4 regions of the Streptomyces sp. NPDC038200 genome follow, and region 4 is predicted to be linked to each of the others. Evidence: riboswitches for the same ligand, from Rfam matches in the RefSeq annotation. Region 4 holds a riboswitch; each other region holds the start of a gene.
The links. Region 4 has a riboswitch for cyclic di-AMP ahead of ACZ7KF_RS32130 (transglycosylase SLT domain-containing protein). Riboswitches for the same ligand answer to the same signal wherever they lie in the genome.

Region 1 (2,190 bases), on a different contig from region 4:
TCTGTTGTCATTCTTCGAATCGTCTGCCACGTCGGACCATGATTCACCTTCGGATGTGACCTACGCGACCGTAAGCGGGGGTTGACGAACGGTGAGATGAGACACTCTTAAAGAATTTGCCAATGCAGGAATACGGTCACTCTCCAGGCTGTTGCACGCGGACACACCGAAGGCCGGACCCCGGGACGGGGTCCGGCCTTCGGCAGCGCGTCAGGCGGGGGGGTGCCGCCGGGCCGGGCGTCAGCCGACCGCGACGCCGTGGGAGCGGAGGTAGGCGACCGGGTCCAGGTCCGAGCCGTAATCCGGCGTGGTGCGGATCTCGAAGTGCAGGTGCGGGCCGGTCACATTGCCGGTGGCGCCCGACAGGCCGATCTGCCGGCCCGCGGTCACGCTCTGGCCGGCCGAGACGGACAGCTGCGACAGGTGGGCGTACTGGGCGTAGTAGCCGTCGTTCAGCTTGATGACGACCTGGTTGCCGTACGCGCCGCCCCAGCCGGCGGAGACGACCGTGCCCGCGGCGACGGCCTTCAGGGGGGTGCCGGCCGGCACGACGAAGTCGACGCCGGTGTGGTGGCCGCTGGACCACATGCTGCCGGCCACGTGGTAGCCGGTGCCGAGGGTGGCACCGGTCACCGGGAGGGTGTAACCGGCGGTGGCGGTCTGCGCGTTGCCGGACCCGGACGGCCGGGAGGCCGGGGCGGACCCGGCGGCCCGCGAGGGCTGGGCGGCGGCCGGCCGGGGGGACGCCGTGGCCGCGGGGGCGTGCCGGGGGGCGGGGGTCTCGGCGCGGGTCGGCGCGGCCTGCCCGCCGAGGGTGAGCTTCAGGCCCGGGTGGATGAGCGACGGGTCGGCACCGACGGTCCGCCGGTTGTCCTCGTAGAGCCGCTGCCAGCCGCCGCCGACGTGCTGCTCGTCGGCGATCTTCGAGAGGCAGTCGCCGCTGCGCACGGTGTAGGTGCGAGCGCCGGCGTCCGCACGCGCGGCGCTCTTCTCGACCGTCTCCGGAAGGGAGCGCACGGCCTTTCCGGGTACGGACTGCGCGGGGGTGGCGGCGTGCGCTCCGGTGGCCCCGAGGAGCGGGAGGGCGAGGGCGGCGCCACCGGTGCCGGCGACTGCCATGGAGCGGGAAAAACGCGGGGTCTTGGGGCGTCGGTGCTTACCCTTGGCGGGCATGGCGCAATTCCTCTCCGGCGCCTGCGAGGTCAGCTGTCGGGTTCGGGCTGGAGTTGCCCGGCCGTGCGCGGCACGGCTGCACCCCCTTGCCTGTCGCGGAGACCGGACAGGCAGTCGTACCTGGTGGGTCCCCCGCTCCTGCCGGCGCGGGTCACGTGTGTGGGGACTCCGGGCGGCGGCAGGATTCGGCGTTCCGTCCGGAATGGTGGCGAACGTAAGCGAGCAGGACGCACGGAAACAAGCAGCGGGTTCCCGTGATGCGCGTTTCGGGTGATCGAATACGGGAACACACGGTCACCTAGCGTGCCTTCAAGGCCCACCATCCCCTCGATTCGCCTGCTCCGCACCGGTATTACGTGGACATGACGTGCGACGCACCGTCACGGATATGACGCTCCTCACCAGCCCGCCCACCAAGGCCCCGCATTCCGTGGCGAGTCGCAACGAAGTTGACCAAACTGGACAGAATACCTAGAGACGGCGTAGGCGAAGAACCGTCGCGTCCAGGTCACCCTTGAGCCGCGTGCGCAGCCCGTGGTGCAGCAGCACCGCGCCTCGATGCACTTCGCCCGTTTCGTGGCATGCGTACGACGCTGTCGGGTCGAGTCCGCGCAGCCGCACCGCCGGTACCGGCTCGCCGTGGCTCTGCGCCTGGAGCCAGGCCAGGACGACCGTCTCCTCTCCCCGGACGTACTGGACGGCGCTCAGACCACCTTCCGGGGGCCGCAGCCGGTACAGCTCGCCGTGCTGCACGACCGGCCGGATCTCCTTGTACAGCTCCACCCACCGCCGGGCCTCGGCCAGCTCCTCGGCAGTCCACTCCGTCAGGTCGCCGCCGACTCCCAGCACGCCCGCCATGGCGCTGACGAACCGGAAGCGCAGCGAGCTGACCCGGCCGTTGAGCTGGGTGTTGGGGCTGTCGGTGACCCAGGCGGCCATCACCCGGGCGGGGTGGATCTGGGTGAAGCCGTGCTGGATGGCCAGCCGGTCGAGCGGATCGGTGTTGTCGGAGGTCCA
Region 2 (2,190 bases), on a different contig from region 4:
GACTCATCGTGTCCGAACTCGCCACCAACGCCGTACAGCACACCTTCGGACAGTCACCCACCTTCACGGTCGACATCGCCTTGCACCACGACGCACACCTGCGCATCGGTGTCACGGACAGTCATCCACGCTTCCCGAAGAGACTGCCCGCCGCGGTCCAGCAGGACAACGGCCGCGGCATGGTCATCATCCGCTGGCTCACCGCGGAGTGCGGCGGCAGACTCCGGATCCGGCCCACCCGCGAGGGCGGCAAGACGGTCTCGATCGAACTCCCCTGGGCGATCCCGGCCGCACCGGTGACGGCGGGACAGCAGGAAACCTAGCGCACGGAGGCCCGCCGGACCCGGCCGAACGCCCCTCGCAGCAGCGCCCGGAAGGCGTCCGCCGCCGGATTCGTCCCGTCGTTCGTCTCGTCCGCGCGGTACGCCACCGAGACCGTGCGGCGTACCCCCTCCAGAGGCCGTACCCCGACCGGTGCGCTCGCGGAGAGCCGTACGTCCGGACGCGCCCGGCGGAATGCGCTCAGCGACGGCGGCAGCCTGAGGGCATGGACGGACAGCTCATCGTCTTCACCGGCACCCGCGGTGGGACTCGCGGCCATGCCGGTCGCCGACTTCACCTGCACCGGCCGGGCAGGCGGCTGCGCCGGCCCCGGGCCGCCCGTGGGCTTCAGGCGGGCACCGGGGTGACGCTGACGGCCCCGGGAGCGGCCCCGCTGCTGGAGCCGCTCCCGGACTGACGACGGATCAGCTGACCCGGCCGTACCACACGCTCTTCGTCCAGATCTTCTGGAGCTTCACCACGTCTCCGGTCTTCGGGGCGTGCCAGATCTTCCCGTGGCCGGCGTAGATGCCGACGTGGTAGACGCTGGAACCCGAGTGGAAGAAGACCAGGTCGCCCGCCTTGCGGCTGCGGGCGGAGATGTGGTGGGTCTTGTTGTACTGCTGGGCGGCGGTGCGCGGCAGCTTCTTGCCGGCCTTCTTGTAGGAGTAGAGCGTCAGCCCCGAGCAGTCGAACCGGCGCGGTCCGGTGGCACCCCACGAGTACGGCGCGCCCTTCTTGGACGCCGCGATGTGGAGTGCTTTCGTCGCTGTCGTCGCGGCCGAGGCCTCGGTGGCGAGACCGGGCACGGCGATGGAGCCGCCCACGGCGGCCAGGGTGAGGGCCGAGGCCGTGCCGGCCCGGGCCATCAGCGACGGGACACGATTGAGCGCAGTCATGCGCAACCCTTCGTCAGCCGCCTGTGAAGGATGACCTGTCGGATTCGGGCTGGCGAAGTAGCCCGGCCGCGTTGCCGCGGCTTCACCCCAAGGGCTGCTCGGAGCCTGACGTCCGTCTGTCTCGAACAGACGCGCATCCGTTCCGGCGACCCGCCTTGCTTGGGTCCTCCACTCCTGCCGATCCACTCCTGTCGACCGGTCATCCGGGCGGCGGCAGGACTCGGCGTCCGCCCGGACCGCCCCGCCGCGGTGGCGGGGGCTTGTCGTCAGACAGGGATCTTGACTCACTACTGTCCGAAAATCCCAACGGAATCGGGGATTTGTGGCGTTACTCACCACTCACCCGTTCGGGTGGACACTGCTCTGTTCGAGCCGCCGTCAGATCCCGTACGTAGCGCCGGACCTGCGACTTTGCGCCTTCTCGACGACTCACGGACCCGCGCGTCGCGCAACTCGGGAGGCCCGGAAAACGATCTGGAAGTACACCGGTCGGTGGTACGTCGTTCGGGTCGTTTCAACTCCGGTCCCGACGGCTCGTGTCGACGCGCGGGCCCGGCCGGGCCGGACGGGCGTCCGCCTCAGGCGACGCCGTCCGGCGGGAGCGCGACGCGAGCGGCCCGGCGCTCGCCGTCCAGCACCCGCAGCGCCCGTGCCAGCGTGTCCCCGTGCAGCTCCGTCTCGCCCCGCTGATGCATCAGTGTGAGCGCGTCCCGCAGCTCTGCCGCCTTGCGCACCAGAGCCTGGGCCGCCCGCAGCCCGCGGTAGGTGTCCCCCGGGCGGGCCGGGTTGACGCGGCCCAGCAGGTCGACCGCCTCCAGGTAACGGTCGATCAACTCGCCCTCGGCGCGGGTCAGGGCGGGCAGCGGTGGGAGTTCCGGCAGCATGGGCGGGCTCACCTCGCGTCCGGTGCGCCGGGTGTGTCCCGGCGGCTCGGCACGATGCCGTCCACCAGACCGTACGCGAGCGCTCC
Region 3 (2,190 bases), on a different contig from region 4:
GCCGACACTGGACGCCTGTTCCGTGACTCTATTCCAATGAGCGGGAATTTCCGATGGCGGGTCGTAATCCGTGGATATTTTTTGGACAGCGGGTCCGGCGGACACCTCGAAAAACGGCGAAAGCCCCGGCTCGACGAGCCGGGGCCTCGGACGGTCGTGCGTCGGGCGTCAGACGTGCACTCCGTGGTTGCGGAGATAGGCGACGGGGTCGACGTCCGAACCGTACTCGGGGGTCGTGCGCGCCTCGAAGTGGAGGTGCGGGCCGGTGACGTTGCCCGTGGCGCCGGACAGGCCGATCTGCTGGCCCGGGACGATCTTCTGGCCCACCGCGACACCGATCGAGGACAGGTGCCCGTACTGGGTGTACATGCCGTCGGCCATGCGGATCACGACCTGGTTGCCGTACGCGCCGCCCCAGCCCGCGGAGACGACCGTGCCGGAGCCCACCGCGTGCACGGACGTGCCGCTGGCCGCGTGGAAGTCGATGCCGGTGTGCGAACCGGAGGACCACAGGGAGCTACTGGCCTGGTAGGCCGTGGAGACGAACGAGTGCGCGATCGGGGCCACGAAGGCGTTGAGCCGCTTGCGCTCGGCCTCCCGGGCGGCGCGGGCCTTGGCCGCACGCACCTCCTGGGCCCGCCTGGCGGCTTCCTTCGCCGCGGCCTCCTCGGCCGCCTTCTGCTCGGCGGCCTGCTGCTGGGCGGCGGCCTGGGCGTCGATCTCCTCGGCGACGTCGCCGGTGGCGGCCAGGACCGGGGTGAGGCCGGTCTGCTCCGCGGGGCTCTCGGCGGCGAGCGCCGGGGAGGCGGCGAGGGTGCCGATCACACCCGTGGTGGTGAGGGCCGCGATACCGGCCGCCTGAGCGGTGGTCCGCTTGACCCGGCCGGGCTTGCGGTGCTTCCCGGTGGCGCACATGAACGCCATGAAGTGGCTGGTCCTTTCCTTCCCTCTCGCCTACCGGGTTAGCTGACGGGTTCGGAGCAGGAAGGTCTCCTACGGGTCCCCCCGCTCTCGCGCGGGCACCCGATTCACCCCAGGGACTGCGTGGGTCCCCGGCTCCCCTGGCTCGCGCCGTACGGGGACTCGGCGATGACTGTCCGGTGCCGCGGGCGCGGCGCACTGCCTGACGAACAGCCCGCATGACGCTACGGCGGCCCGCTTTCAATCCTCAAACGCAAGCGGCTTTTTGTAGCGCATCCCACAGGGCAGACAGGCAACCTCTCCCGCAAAACGGGCATCTGGAGGAACGAGTGGAACAGCAGGGGCCCTGACGACCCGTAGGTCGCCAGGGCCCCGTGCGCGCGTGCCGTTACTCGGCCGACACCACGCTCACTTCACCGATGCCGAGCGCCTCGACCGGTGCCTTGATCTGGGCCGCGTCGCCGACGAGGACCGTCACCAGGCGGTCCACGGGGAAGGCGTTCACGACGGCGGCGGTGGCCTCCACCGTGCCCGTGGCGGCCAGTTGCCGGTAGAGCGTCGCCTGGAAGTCGTCGGGCAGATGCTGCTCGACCTGGTCGGCCAGCGTGCTCGCGACGGCGGCCGCCGTCTCGAACTTCAGCGGCGCCACGCCGACGAGGTTCTGCACGGCGACGTCCCGCTCGGCGTCGGTCAGGCCGTCCGCCGCGACGGTGCGCAGCACCTTCCACAGGTCGTCCAGCGCCGGGCCCGTGTTCGGGGTGTCCACGGAGCCGCTGATGGCGAGCATCGCCGCGCCCGTGCCGTCCGGCGCGGACCGCAGGACCTGCCCGAAGGAGCGCACGCCGTAGGTGTAGCCCTTCTCCTCGCGCAGGACGCGGTCCAGGCGGGAGGTGAGGGTGCCGCCGAGGCAGTACGTGCCGAGCACCTGGGCGGGCCACACCCGGTCGTGCCGGTCGGGGCCGATCCGGCCGATGAGCAGCTGCGTCTGGACCGCGCCGGGCCGGTCCACGATGACCACGCGCCCGGTGTCGTCGGCGGTCACCGGCGGCACCGGCCGGGGCTCGCCCGGGGTGCCGGTCCAGGCGCCCAGGGTGTCCCCCAGCAGCGCGTCCAGGTCCACGCCCGTCAGGTCGCCGACGACCACCACGGTGGCCGTGGCGGGCCGCACATGGCGGTCGTAGAAGGCGCGTACGGCCGCCGCGTCGATCTTCTCGACCGTCTCCTCGGTGCCCTGGCGGGGACGGGACATGCGCGCGGTCGCCGGGAACA
Region 4 (2,190 bases):
GCGGCGGTCGACCAGGACGGTGTGGACGGGCTCACGCTCATCGAGCCCGGCTACCGGATGCCTCATCCGACGCTGCCCGCGGTGCGGGTCGAGCGCCGGGACGATCTGTGGTGCGCGCCCATCAGCAAGGTGCTGCTGCGGCATGCCGACCTGTCCGACGACGAGTTGGCGGCGGTGGCGCGCGCGGCGGTGGGCTCGCTGGCGACGGTCACCATGTCGGGGCCGGGCACCGTGGAGCTCCAGCCGAGCGGGGTGACGAAGGCGACCGGGCTGGCGCTGGCCGCCGAACGGCTGCGGATCGGCGCCGAACAGGCGCTGGCCTTCGGTGACATGCCCAACGACATCCCGATGTTCGACTGGGCGGGGCACGGCGTCGCCATGGCCAACGCTCATCCCGAACTGAAGGCGGTCGCGGACGAGGTCACCTTGTCGAACGAGGACGACGGCATCGCCGTCGTCCTCGAAAGACTGTTCCCGAGCGGCTGACCGGGACGTCGGCCGGCTGACCGGGACGTCAGGCAGGCCTGCCGCGACCGGCCGGTCAGTAGGCGCCGAACACGTTGTCGATCGACCCGTACCGCGCGGCCGCGTAGTTGCAGGCGGCGGTGATGTTCGCGACCGGGTCGTAGATGTCGAACGAGGTGCCGGCCACGTGGTAGGCGTTGAACGTCGGGTCGATGACCTGGAGCAGGCCCTTGGACGGGATGCCCTTGGCGGCGTTGGAGTCCCAGAGGTTGATGGCGGCCGGGTTGCCGGAGGACTCGCGTATGACGTTGCGGTAGATGCCGTTGTAGGTACCCGGGATCTTCTTCTCGGCCATGATCGCGAGGGACTCGCGGATCCAGCCGTCGAGGTTGTTCGGGTATCCGGCGGGGGTGGTGGCGGCCGTGGTGGCGCTGGGGGCCGCGGAGGCGGTGGTCGCGCCGATGAGCGGCAGGACGAGGACGGCGGCGCCGGTGCCGGCGGCGACGAGAGTACGGACGAGGCGGCTGTTCCGGGTACGGCGGTGCTGAGCGGCAGCAGGCATGGGGAAGTTCCTCTCCGGCGCCTACGAGGTGAGCTGTCGGGTTCGGGCGGGGAGGTGCCCGGCCGTGCCTCGGGGAGGCACGGCTTCACCCCGAGCCGTTCCGGTGCGGCGTGTGCCGTCCGGTGCAGCGACTTACCTGGGTCCCCCGCTCCTGCCGTACGAATGAGTTCGTCGATGGGTATGCGGGCGGCGGCAGGATTAGGCGTCCGCCCGACGGCCGGAACGTATGCGAGAGCACATGTCGGGAACAAGTACTGGATTCATACAACGTGCCTTTTGGTCATGATCGACGCGGTATGAGGTGCTTGATCCTTTGCGGTTGCCAACTCTCAACTCGCCGACGGCGCAAGGGGTCCCGGGGGTCCGGTGGACGGGGTGCGCGCGGAGGGCGCGTGACCCAACTCACGAAATAGCAAAACATTTCAAATCAGACATGGGGGATTAAGGGGATTCATGTCTGAAGTCCGAGTGGTGGTGGAACCAGGGGTGTGGTGCCTGTTGTTGCATGGGCGGCCGACAGGGAAAGCGAGAGGGTGGAGAGGTCGCGACACAGCGTTCGGATTACTGTTAAGTCGATAAATGTCCGGTATTACCATGTGATCAAAACCATGCCGGTCATGCTGCGATACCGCCCAGGCTGGACCGGTGGGCGCTATCGGTGATCGAAACAGGACCGGATACGCTGACTTGAGTGATGGCAGCGACCTATCGACAAACCGTGTAATCGCCAGCAGACACCAGCAGACAGGAGACCCCTCGTGACCGTCGTCGGGCCGTTCGGGCTGAGCGTGCGGGACCAGGCTCTGGAAGCCGATGTCCAGGCCGGATTGGCGGCAGTCGAGGAAGGCTTGCTCGATGCCACCAAGAGCGAGGTCCCGTTCATCACGGAGGCCGCCCAGCACCTCGTACGGGCCGGCGGGAAGCGGTTCCGGCCACTGCTCGTGATGCTCGCGGCCCAGTTCGGCGACCCCTACGCGCCGGGCATCGTGCCGTCGGCCGTGGTCGTGGAGCTGACCCACCTGGCCACGCTGTACCACGACGACGTCATGGACGAGGCCGCCGTGCGGCGCGGCGTGGACAGCGCCAACACCCGCTGGGGCAACTCCGTCGCGGTCCTCACCGGTGACTTCCTCTTCGCCCGAGCCTCCCAGATCCTCGCCGAC

Region 1: another riboswitch for cyclic di-AMP. It lies ahead of ACZ7KF_RS08185 (M23 family metallopeptidase); the one in region 4 lies ahead of ACZ7KF_RS32130 (transglycosylase SLT domain-containing protein).
Region 2: another riboswitch for cyclic di-AMP. It lies ahead of ACZ7KF_RS26680 (C40 family peptidase); the one in region 4 lies ahead of ACZ7KF_RS32130 (transglycosylase SLT domain-containing protein).
Region 3: another riboswitch for cyclic di-AMP. It lies ahead of ACZ7KF_RS01980 (M23 family metallopeptidase); the one in region 4 lies ahead of ACZ7KF_RS32130 (transglycosylase SLT domain-containing protein).

Annotation. Positions count from the first base shown of each region.
Region 1 covers NZ_JBVJYH010000003.1:172,380-174,569, forward strand. Annotated here, with positions in the region: gene ACZ7KF_RS08185 (M23 family metallopeptidase) at 241-1,173, opposite strand; cyclic di-AMP (ydaO/yuaA leader) riboswitch at 1,179-1,330, opposite strand; gene ACZ7KF_RS08190 (alpha-galactosidase) at 1,645-2,190, opposite strand, start outside.
Region 2 covers NZ_JBVJYH010000014.1:172,664-174,853, reverse strand. Annotated here, with positions in the region: gene ACZ7KF_RS26690 (ATP-binding protein) at 1-323, shown strand, start outside; gene ACZ7KF_RS26685 (hypothetical protein) at 320-601, opposite strand; gene ACZ7KF_RS26680 (C40 family peptidase) at 747-1,220, opposite strand; cyclic di-AMP (ydaO/yuaA leader) riboswitch at 1,224-1,378, opposite strand; gene ACZ7KF_RS26675 (hypothetical protein) at 1,799-2,104, opposite strand; gene ACZ7KF_RS26670 (ATP-dependent Clp protease proteolytic subunit) at 2,113-2,190, opposite strand, start outside.
Region 3 covers NZ_JBVJYH010000001.1:469,782-471,971, forward strand. Annotated here, with positions in the region: gene ACZ7KF_RS01980 (M23 family metallopeptidase) at 169-924, opposite strand; cyclic di-AMP (ydaO/yuaA leader) riboswitch at 937-1,099, opposite strand; gene ACZ7KF_RS01985 (M16 family metallopeptidase) at 1,310-2,190, opposite strand, start outside.
Region 4 covers NZ_JBVJYH010000020.1:33,749-35,938, reverse strand. Annotated here, with positions in the region: gene ACZ7KF_RS32135 (HAD family hydrolase) at 1-486, shown strand, start outside; gene ACZ7KF_RS32130 (transglycosylase SLT domain-containing protein) at 542-1,027, opposite strand; cyclic di-AMP (ydaO/yuaA leader) riboswitch at 1,031-1,211, opposite strand; gene ACZ7KF_RS32125 (polyprenyl synthetase family protein) at 1,786-2,190, shown strand, end outside.